Regions from separate parts of the Bradyrhizobium sp. RDI18 genome, predicted to be linked through region 3. Evidence: riboswitches for the same ligand, from Rfam matches in the RefSeq annotation. Region 3 holds a riboswitch; each other region holds the start of a gene.
What was found. Region 3 has a riboswitch for S-adenosylmethionine ahead of ACFXS9_RS16740 (hypothetical protein). Riboswitches for the same ligand answer to the same signal wherever they lie in the genome.
Positions count from the first base shown of each region.

Region 1: another riboswitch for S-adenosylmethionine. It lies ahead of ACFXS9_RS36715 (O-succinylhomoserine sulfhydrylase); the one in region 3 lies ahead of ACFXS9_RS16740 (hypothetical protein).
Region 2: another riboswitch for S-adenosylmethionine. It lies ahead of ACFXS9_RS29765 (homoserine O-acetyltransferase); the one in region 3 lies ahead of ACFXS9_RS16740 (hypothetical protein).

Region 1 covers NZ_JBICRN010000008.1:5,729,625-5,732,897, reverse strand. Annotated here, with positions in the region: gene ACFXS9_RS36725 (alpha/beta hydrolase) at 1-532, shown strand, start outside; gene ACFXS9_RS36720 (2'-deoxycytidine 5'-triphosphate deaminase) at 553-1,659, opposite strand; SAM riboswitch at 1,779-1,858, shown strand; gene ACFXS9_RS36715 (O-succinylhomoserine sulfhydrylase) at 1,929-3,122, shown strand.
Region 2 covers NZ_JBICRN010000008.1:4,291,453-4,294,725, reverse strand. Annotated here, with positions in the region: gene ACFXS9_RS29775 (pyridoxal phosphate-dependent aminotransferase) at 1-408, opposite strand, end outside; gene ACFXS9_RS29770 (chorismate mutase) at 436-1,284, opposite strand; SAM riboswitch at 1,448-1,527, shown strand; gene ACFXS9_RS29765 (homoserine O-acetyltransferase) at 1,610-2,812, shown strand; gene metW (methionine biosynthesis protein MetW) at 2,814-3,273, shown strand, end outside.
Region 3 covers NZ_JBICRN010000008.1:1,612,770-1,616,042, forward strand. Annotated here, with positions in the region: gene ACFXS9_RS16740 (hypothetical protein) at 718-1,167, opposite strand; SAM-I-IV-variant riboswitch at 1,327-1,426, opposite strand; gene ACFXS9_RS16745 (recombinase family protein) at 1,808-2,440, opposite strand; gene ACFXS9_RS16750 (hypothetical protein) at 2,851-3,042, shown strand.

The DNA.
Region 1 (3,273 bases), 4.1 Mb from region 3:
TGCGGTCGAGAGCTATCGTTGGCTTGCCGGCAATGCCCCCGACGTCCGTCAATTGTTCGTGGTGGGAGATTCCGCCGGCGGCGGCTTGGCGCTGGGCCTGCTGTTGAGGCTGCGTGACGATGGCAAGCTGCTTCCGGCCGCGGCCGTCGCCTTGTCGCCCTGGACTGACCTTGCCCTGACCGGCGCTTCGCTGAAGACGAATGCAGCGGCCGATCCGATGCTGAATGTCGAGGATCTCCCCGACCTGGCGAAGCTCTATCTCGGCGGAGCCGATCCGCGTACGCCCTATGCTTCGCCGCTCTACGGCGATCCCGCCGGATTGCCGCCGGTGCTTATTCAGGTCGGCAGCGATGAAATTCTCAGGGACGACGCTGTCCGCATGGCGGAGAAGCTGCAGTCGCACAATCCGCGCAGCAAACTCGAGATCTGGCGGCGCATGCCGCACGTCTGGCAATTGTTCGTGCCAGTGTTGCCTGAAGCCCGTCAGGCGATTGCGCAGATCGGCGAGTTCATCTCTGATGTCCGTGACTGAGGTGCGATCCGCGCAAGCGGTCAGACCCGGAAATGCTTGGAGAGCTTCAAGCCCTGCGCCTGATAGTTCGAACCGATGCGCTGGCCGTACATCGCATCGGGCCGTGACAGCATTTTCTCGTAGACCAGACGGCCGACGATCTGGCCGTGTTCGAGGATGAACGGCACCTCGCGCGAGCGCACCTCGAGCACGGCGCGCGCGCCCTGCCCGCCGGCACCGGCATAGCCGAAGCCGGGATCGAAGAATCCGGCGTAGTGCACGCGGAATTCGCCGACCAGGGGATCGAACGGCACCATTTCGGCGGCGTAATCCGGCGGCACCTGCACGGCCTCCTTCGAGGCCAGGATGTAGAACTCGCCGGGATCGAGGATGAGGCTGCCGTCTGATCGAGCCGGGATCGGCTCCCAGAATTCGTCGACCGCATAGCCGCCGCGACGGTCGATATCGACCACACCAGTATGGCGCTTGGCGCGGTAGCCGACGAATCCGCCTGTGTTCTCGCCGGAGAGATCGACCGACAGCGCCACGCCATTGGCGAGATCGGCGTCATCGATATCGACCAGGCGCTCGGCGCCATGCAGCGCGTCGAGCTCGTCGGCATTGAGGATGGCGTCGCCGGTGCGGAAGCGCACTTGTGATAGCCGCGAGCCCTCGCGCAGCAGCACCGGAAACGTCTTCGGGCTGATCTCGGCATAGAGCGGGCCGTGATAGCCCGCGCCGATCATATCGAAGCGACGGGTGCCGTCGGCAATCACGCGGGTGAAGACGTCGAGCCGTCCGGTCGAGCTCTTCGGATTGGCGGCGGCCACGATCTCCGGCGGCAGCGCCAGGCTTTCCAGGAGCGGCACGATGTAGACGCAATTGGTCTCCAGCACCGCGCCGTCGGAGAGATTTATTTCATGCAGCTTCAGTTCGTCGATGCGCTCGGCAACGGTCGCGCCCGGCCCAGGCAGGAAGCTCGCGCGTACCCGATAGGCAACGTCGCCGAGGCGCAAATCGAGGCTTGCGGGCTGGATCTGGCTCTCGACAAAGGGATAGGCCGGCAAGATGAGGCCCGCATCCGCCATCGCCGCGATCATGCGGTCGGGTAGAATTCCGTTACCGTCGGGCGGAAGCGTGAACGACACGGCGCGGTCCTCTGAGGTGGCCCTGGATGCCCAAATATCATCCAAACCTCGTAAATATGGGCTTTTAGGGGTTATCCGATGGCTGCCTTGACTGAAAGGGCGCAAGCGAATATCAGCATGACTTATCCCGTGGTGATTTGAGCCGGCCGGCTTGCAGCCACGTTAAATAAGTAGCTAAACAGGCCGGGGACACGTGTGATCCCGGCCTGTGGAAATTCTTCCAGGCCGGTTTTTTGTGACCATTTTCCGGTGGTCACGACGGAGGTCACATGTCTGAAGTTGGTTCTACCAAGCGTTTTCGTCCCGAAACCCGCCTCGTCCATGGCGGCACGCTGCGCTCGCAATTCGGCGAGACGTCGGAAGCGCTGTTCCTCACCCAAGGCTATGTCTACGACAGCGCGGAGCAGTGCGAGGCGCGCTTCAAGGGCGAGGATCCCGGCTTTATCTATTCGCGCTATTCCAATCCTACGATTTCAATGTTCGAGCGCCGAATGATCGAGCTCGAAGGCGCGGAAGCTGCTCGCTCCACCGCCACCGGCATGGCCGCGGTGACGACCGCGATCCTCGCACCGCTCAGGGCCGGCGATCATGTGGTGGCCTCGAAAGCCCTGTTCGGCTCGTGCCTTTACGTCGTGCAGGACCTCCTGCCGCGCTACGGGATCGAAACGACGCTGGTCGACGGCCTCGATCTCGCCCAATGGCAGCGCGCATTGCGGCCCAACACCAAGACCTTCTTCCTGGAGAGCCCGACCAACCCGACGCTGGATGTGCTCGATATTCCGGCGATTGCCGAGATCGCGCACAAGGGCGGCGCACGGCTGGTCGTCGATAACGTTTTTGCCACGCCGATCTGGCAGAGCCCGCTTTCGCTCGGCGCCGATGTCGTGGTCTACTCCGCAACCAAACATATCGACGGTCAAGGGCGCTGCCTCGGCGGCATTATTCTCTCGTCCGAAGCCTTCATCGCAGAGCACATTCACAACTTCATGCGCCAGACCGGGCCATCGCTCTCGCCCTTCAACGCGTGGGTCCTGCTCAAGGGACTGGAGACGCTGGGCGTGCGGGTACGGGCGCAGACCGACAACGCGGCGAAAATCGCCGAGGCGTTGGCAAGCCATCCGAAGATTGCGCGATTGATCTATCCTGGCCGCGCCGATCATCCGCAGGCGGAGCTGGTGAAGAAGCAAATGCGCGGCGGCTCGACGCTGATCGGCTTCGAGGTCAAGGGCGGCAAGGCGGCCGCCTTCCGGGTCCTCAATGCGTTGCAGATCTCGCGCATCTCCAACAATCTCGGCGACAGCAAGAGCCTCGTCACCCATCCTGCGACCACGACGCATCAACGGCTGACGCCGGAGGCGCGCGCCGAGCTCGGCATCAGCGAAGGCTTTATCCGCTTCTCGGCCGGGCTCGAGCATGCGGATGATCTGATCGAGGACTTTGCGCAGGCGCTGGAGAAGGCGTGAGCTCGCTACGCGCGTAGCCACACAACAGGCGTCGTCCCTGCGAACGCAGGGACCCATAACCACAGGGTGCGGTGAGTTAAGCAAGGCGTCAACCAACCACCGCTTCTAATCGCCGGGGCTGCGGCGTATGGGTCCCCTGCGTTCGCAGGGA
Region 2 (3,273 bases), 2.7 Mb from region 3:
GAAATTGGTCTCGGGCGCGACAACGTTCTTGGCGCCGTTCGCCATCGTCGCGATCGGATAGACCAGGAAGCCGTGGGCGGTCGAGATCGCCTCATCGCCCTGGCTGAGATAGGTGTGCGCCAAAAGGTTGAGGATTTCGTCCGAGCCGGCGCCGCAGATGATGCGGTTGGGATCGAGCCCGTAGGCGCGGCCGATCGCTTCGCGCAGCACGCGCGAGGTTCCTTCCGGATAATCCTCCAGATGATCAGCCACGTCCTTGTAGACTTCGATCGCCTTCGGCGACGGCCCGAACGGGGTCTCGTTGGCCGACAGCTTGAACACCTTGCGGCCCGGCTCCGGCACCGGGCTCTTGCCGGGCGTGTAGGGCGCAATATCGAGAATGCCGGGATTCGGCACGGGGCGGTTCATCTTCAACTCCGGAATTTCGGGCAGCGTTTAAGGCTTCGCCGACCCGTTCGGGGGCACCGTATAGCGTGTTGCGTGGCTGCCGACGAGAGCCGACGAGCGCACCGAGGCGCCGGCCTGGATCAGGGCGGTCTTGATCTTTTCGAACCCGGTGCCGGCATCCGATACCAAAAGCGCCGCGCCGTCGAAAGCGGTATCGGGCACGGCGACGATTTCGGCGAGCGGGGCGAGCGCGCGGGCGATATCGGCGTTCCACCCCGAGACGCGGACGCTCCACATCTGCACCTCCGTCACCATGGCATCATCGGCCACGCGCGAGATCACGAACACCGGCAGCGCGGCCGGATGATCGGCGCGTTCGAGGAACGGCAGCCGGGCAATGATTTTTGGCGCGCCTTCGGCTTCCAGCGCGCTCCACCACGGCGTGCGGCTCGAGACCGCCGAGACCAGCGCCAGATCGCCCTTCGATTTCGCCACGGCTTCAACCGCGGCCTGTGCGCTGAAATGGCCGACATAGGGCACGACAAAGCCGAAGTGAAACCGCGCCGAATCCCGCATCGCGGGCTCACCGACCGAGACGTCCGCATGCACCGAGAACGGCGCCTGGACGTAAGTAAAGGTCGAGATGATGACGCGCCAGATGCTCTCGATGGTATCGAGCGGCAGGATGCCGCGATGGCGCTCGACCAGGCTGCGCATCATGCTGGCCTCGCGCGCGGGCCGGAACGCCGACCCCACCTCCTGGGTCTGCTTCACCTGGATCAGCCGGTCGATGATGTCGCCGCGCGCCATCAAGAGGCGATGGACCTGCTCGTCGATCGCGTCGATCTCCTTGCGCAATTCCTGCAGCGAGGGCGGAGCCGGGGGTGCCTTGGACATGTTAAAACCTTCAGCGCCGGATCGGTCTGAAATCACCACCCAGCAAGGGCATTGATTAGAAAAGACGGCCGTCGAAAGCAAAGAGAAACGTCAGGTCCGCCATGATCGCCGCAGGGTTAACCATACGGCTGCCTTGACGGGGGACCTGCTTCGGACTAGCTTTGTTCCATTCCGTGGTCATTTGAGCCGGCCGGCTTGCAGCCACGTTAAACAACTCGCTAAACAGGCCGGGGACAGATTGATCCCGGCCGAACCTTTCGTTCAGGCCGGGTTTTTTACGGCCTGATTTCTGTCTGTAAGGACCTCCGCGAGGAGGAAGGTCGGGATGACACCATTGCAGTCGGTACCCAGTCCGTCGATTCACAGCGAGGACCGCGCCCACGAGGCCGATCATCCGACCTCGCCGGTGGCCAAATTCGGCATCGAGCAGCCCTTGAGGCTCGATTGCGGCATCGATCTCGCGCCATTCCAGATCGCGTACCAGACCTATGGCGAGTTGAACGCCGACCGCTCCAACGCGATCCTTATCTGCCACGCGCTGACGCTGGATCAGCATGTCGCCAACGTGCATCCTCTGACCGGCAAGGCCGGCTGGTGGGAAATCATGGTCGGTCCGGGGCGCCCGCTCGATACCGACAGATATTTCATCCTCTGTTCGAACGTGATCGGCGGTTGCATGGGATCGACCGGTCCGGCCTCGACCAACCCGGCGACCGGCAAGGCGTGGGGACTGGATTTTCCGATCATCACCATCCCCGACATGGTCCGCGCGCAGGCCATGTTGCTCGACCGGCTGGGCATCCAAACATTGTTATGCGTGATCGGCGGATCGATGGGCGGCATGCAGGTGCTGCAATGGACGGCAGCCTATCCGGAACGGGTGTTTTCGGCGCTGCCGGTCGCCTGCTCGACGCGCCATTCGGCGCAAAATATCGCATTTCACGAACTCGGCCGGCAGGCCGTGATGGCTGATCCGGACTGGCATCATGGGCGCTATTTCGAGCGCAGCACGCATCCGCATCGCGGACTGGCGGTGGCGCGGATGGCAGGGCACATCACCTATCTTTCCGACGCCGCGCTGCATCGCAAGTTCGGGCGGCGGATGCAGGATCGCGAACTGCCGACGTTTTCGTTCGATGCGGATTTCCAGGTCGAAAGCTATCTGCGCTATCAGGGCTCTTCCTTTGTCGAGCGCTTCGATGCCAACAGCTATCTCTATCTGACGCGGGCGATGGACTATTTCGATATCGCCGCCGACCATAACGGCGTGCTGGCGGAAGCGTTTCGCGGCATCAAGACCCGCTTCTGCGTAGTGTCGTTCACCTCCGACTGGCTGTTTCCGACCTCGGAATCGCGCGCGCTGGTGCATGCGCTGAACGCCTCCAGCGCGCGGGTGTCGTTCGCCGAGATCGAGACCGACCGCGGCCACGATGCCTTCCTGCTCGACGTGCCCGAGTTCTTCGACATTTCTCGCGCCTTCCTGGAATCCGCGGGCAAGGCGCGCGGCCTTGACGGTACAGGCGGTTGATATGGCCCTTCAGGAGCAAGCGTTGCCGCTCGGCGGCATAGCGCCCGATCGCACCGGTAAATATCGCACCGATCATCTCCTCGTCGCCGAGATGATTGCGGCCGGCTCAAAAGTGCTCGACGTCGGCTGCGGCGACGGCGAATTACTGCAGCTCCTGGAGAGCCGGGGCATCGATGGCCGCGGCATCGAGCTGTCGCGCGAGGGCGTCAACCGCTGCGTCGCCAAGGGCCTCGCCGTGGTGCAGGGCGACGCCGACACCGACCTCGTCAATTATCCCGACGACGCTTTCGATTACGTCATCCTGTCGCAGACGCTGCAGGCGACGCGGCAGCCGAAACCGGTCCTGGAAAACCTGCTGCGCATCGGCCGGCGCGCGATCGTGTCGTTCCCGAATTTCGGCTTCTGGAAGATGCGGCTGCAACTGCTCGTCGGCGGCCACATGCCGCGTACCGAAAACCTCC
Region 3 (3,273 bases):
ACAGTGCTTTTTGGCTAACCCGTCCAGCGGCTGGACCGTCACGCGAGGAGTGCTCTGTATTTCGTCGAGCCAGTGGAATTACTTACCTGTGCCGGTAGTTGTACCTGTACCCGTGCCGGTAGTTGTACCTGTGCGCCGCTCCTCACGTCGCTCTGTGCGGCCCGTGCGAAGGCTGAGAGGCGATGGCAGTGCCCTAAGCACCGGATCATTGTCGCGCAACGCGCCAGCCGCGATCTCGAGAAGCTAGCTGTCGGTCAACTCCTCGAGGGGCTTGTCGCCGTACTCGACGGTTTGAGCAGCGCGCCCCTCGAGCCGGTCGATAACCTCGCGCGCGGTGGGTAGGTCGCCCTGTACAAAAAAGCTGTTTCACGTCGAAATTTTTCCCCTCCGTGGGTGTCCGTAACGTCCCTACCTGCTTCTTGATCCTTAGCGTCAGTCACTTGGCCATCTCAGCGTCGCCTGAGAGTCAGGGGAGCAGCATCCCTGTTGAGAGCCCGCGTTGAGGGATCTTCGGCTATCGCTCGATCCCCTTTTGCTCAAGCGCTTTTCTCTTTTGCCTTTTCCTTTGCTCGATGACCCACAACCACGCAAAACCAATGGCGAAGACCACCATGACGATCAAAATGGCATACTCTATCATTGGAGTGCCCTGAGCTAATGTTCACCGATCAAGATTGCGGTTCGCTGTCTCATTCGGGCCTTGATCCACATCAAGAACTACTCGCCTTCCACGATCTTGACCGGCAGCTTGAGAGCAATCAGCCGCGCCTGCAGAAGGGACAGCGAAAGCATGTCCTTCGCATTGACGTAATGGGTGTTGTCGCCGGGATGGGACCCTACATTGAATTCGAGGAGCGGTCCGCGCCCAGAGGCGCGCTCCGGGCCGAGATCAATTGTTTTCAGCAGGTGATAAGCCCTCGCGAGCGGTCCGCCTGTGATGTCAAACCAATCCTCCCAGTAGCGCCTTTGGACCGGCTTGTCGAAATCCCCCGGTTCAATGCAGTGAGAGGAACAGATCTTCTCCACCTCATTGTCGGTCCGATGCGGAATGCCCTCGCGGATAAAGAATTGACGCCAGGTCGGCGGGGGTGGCGCGAACCTCCACGGGCCAAGCGTAAGTTGATAGCCCTCGCCGGGAATCTCATGCCAATACATGGTGTCGACCACCTGCGAAGGTGACGCCAACAGAGGCTGACTCGTCCGGTGAATGAAGGAACGGGCATCCCTTACGAACGCCGTCGTCAGGACAGCACCGGCACCGATTAGAAATCCACGTCGAGATTGCAGCATAAACAATCCTCCAGAATGGCACACGCATCTGGAGGACTGGCGACCTACTGTTGCCCATGCGGGCCACATCGTCGTGCCACCGTTGCCGGTCTAAGGCTGGTTGGCGGAGCCGTCAGGCCCTCTCAGGATGTAAGGCATCGCTACCATAGGCACTCGTAGTGTCAACGTGAGGAACAGAACAGTGGCAAAACGGTTCTCAAACCGAAAATTTTTCCCTCCGCGGGATGGTAGCGCAAATGAATGCTTTGCTTCACTTCCAACGGCTTTCAGGCGGGCTCGGAACGACCGCGGAGCCAGAGTTCGCCTGAGGCGAATACACCACTGCCCGTACCGATAATACGAAAACCGGGGTGGGTTTTGGGGAATGGCGGATTTGCCGGGGGTATTTGTTCAAATAAGCATGCTTCTCTCGGAAATTTTCCCCTCCGGTGGGCCGAGCCAAGGTACCTGGACGCGCTTTTCCAGATTCAATGCACATCGAGAAACTGTTCACGCCAGCGAAAACAACCAACTAGGTTCATGCCTTGAGGCCGAGGCGGTCGAGTAAGCGCGCAACCGTCATCGGCTGCCATCGACCTCCTCGCGATGTCTCGACACCTTGCTCGTTGAGCGCGGCGGCGATCCTCCGGGTCGACAGGTGTTTGATCGGCTCGACGATATCGCGCAACGACTCGGCGTGCTGGTCGGCGGCCTGCCTGTTCGTTGCGGCAGCAGTCGGGCTACCGAGCTTAACACCTCTGGCTTTCGCTGCCGCTGCTTTTGTTCTAGCCGAGATCATGCGACGTTCCTGCTCTGCAAGAGCTGCGTAGATGTGCAAGAGGAAGGGGGCGGCCCCTGGCAGCTCAGCCACGACAAACGGCACCTTGCGCGACATCAGGCCGGAGATGAAATGCACGTCACGCGACAGCCGGTCGAGCTTAGCGACGACGATCGAGCATTTTAGCTTGCGAGCCGCCTCCAGCGCGGCGGCGAGTTGCGGGCATCGATCAAGCGCGTCCGCTCCCTTGCCCGTCTCCACCTCGACGAACTCGGCGGTGATCTCGACCCCCTCGACATCGGCAAAGCGCGCGCAGGCGGCACGCTGCGCCTCAATGCCGAGACCAGAACGCCCTTGCTTTAGGGTTGAAACCCTGAGGTAAGAAACCGCCATGAGAATAAAGTCCCATTATCGTCACAGGTAATAGCACGTAATTGCAGGATCAAAAAACCTTCGCTGCGCAGCGCGGACGGTGCGATCGTGTTCTGCTGGCGAACCCCACGGTTTGTCTGGTGGCCACCCCGGTCCGTCGTTCTCTCCGTGGACGGGTAGCAAGCGGGCTGGGGTCGCGCCACAAACCGACAACCCACACTGTCCCATAGGACAATATCACCAGACAAATTAGTGAGTACGATTGCGGAGCCGGTCAGCTCATAGGTCAGAGGTCCGCTTCCCGATCGTTCAGTTAGTCCGTCATCGCCGGCTCATTCAGCGCGATATCGTCGTACTAAATCCGGCGGGTCTAGCTGAACAAGACTCTCAAGCTTGCATTTAAGCGCCCGCGTGGTGCAGAGGAGGATACGATGGCCGAAATAAATAAACTCTCCGTCGGTAAGGTCCTCGAGAAGCTGCGCCGCAATGACGCGCCGAAAAAATCGAAGATGATGCGGCTTGAAGAGGAAGCTGAAAAGATGGACGAAGAGATACAGCGCTTGAGAGCGGCAACACGACGGCTCAAGTCTGGACCGCGAGCTGGCACTACGGGGCGCGATTGAGATTTCCTAACACTTGCGGCGGCAGAGACGCTGGCCGCTCCAATATTGCCGCCCGACCACGGCAATTTCGCGCCCGGAAATCCTTCTACGAGAGCCAATTGACAACAATCGAATTGGCGTTTGCCGATGTCCGCTCACCGCCGTTCCCTCCGGGCGTAAACGCTGGGTACGTACATCACACAGCCAGCAGCAAGCAATCAGCGGGGCTGTATTTGTGACTCTGGGGGAAAC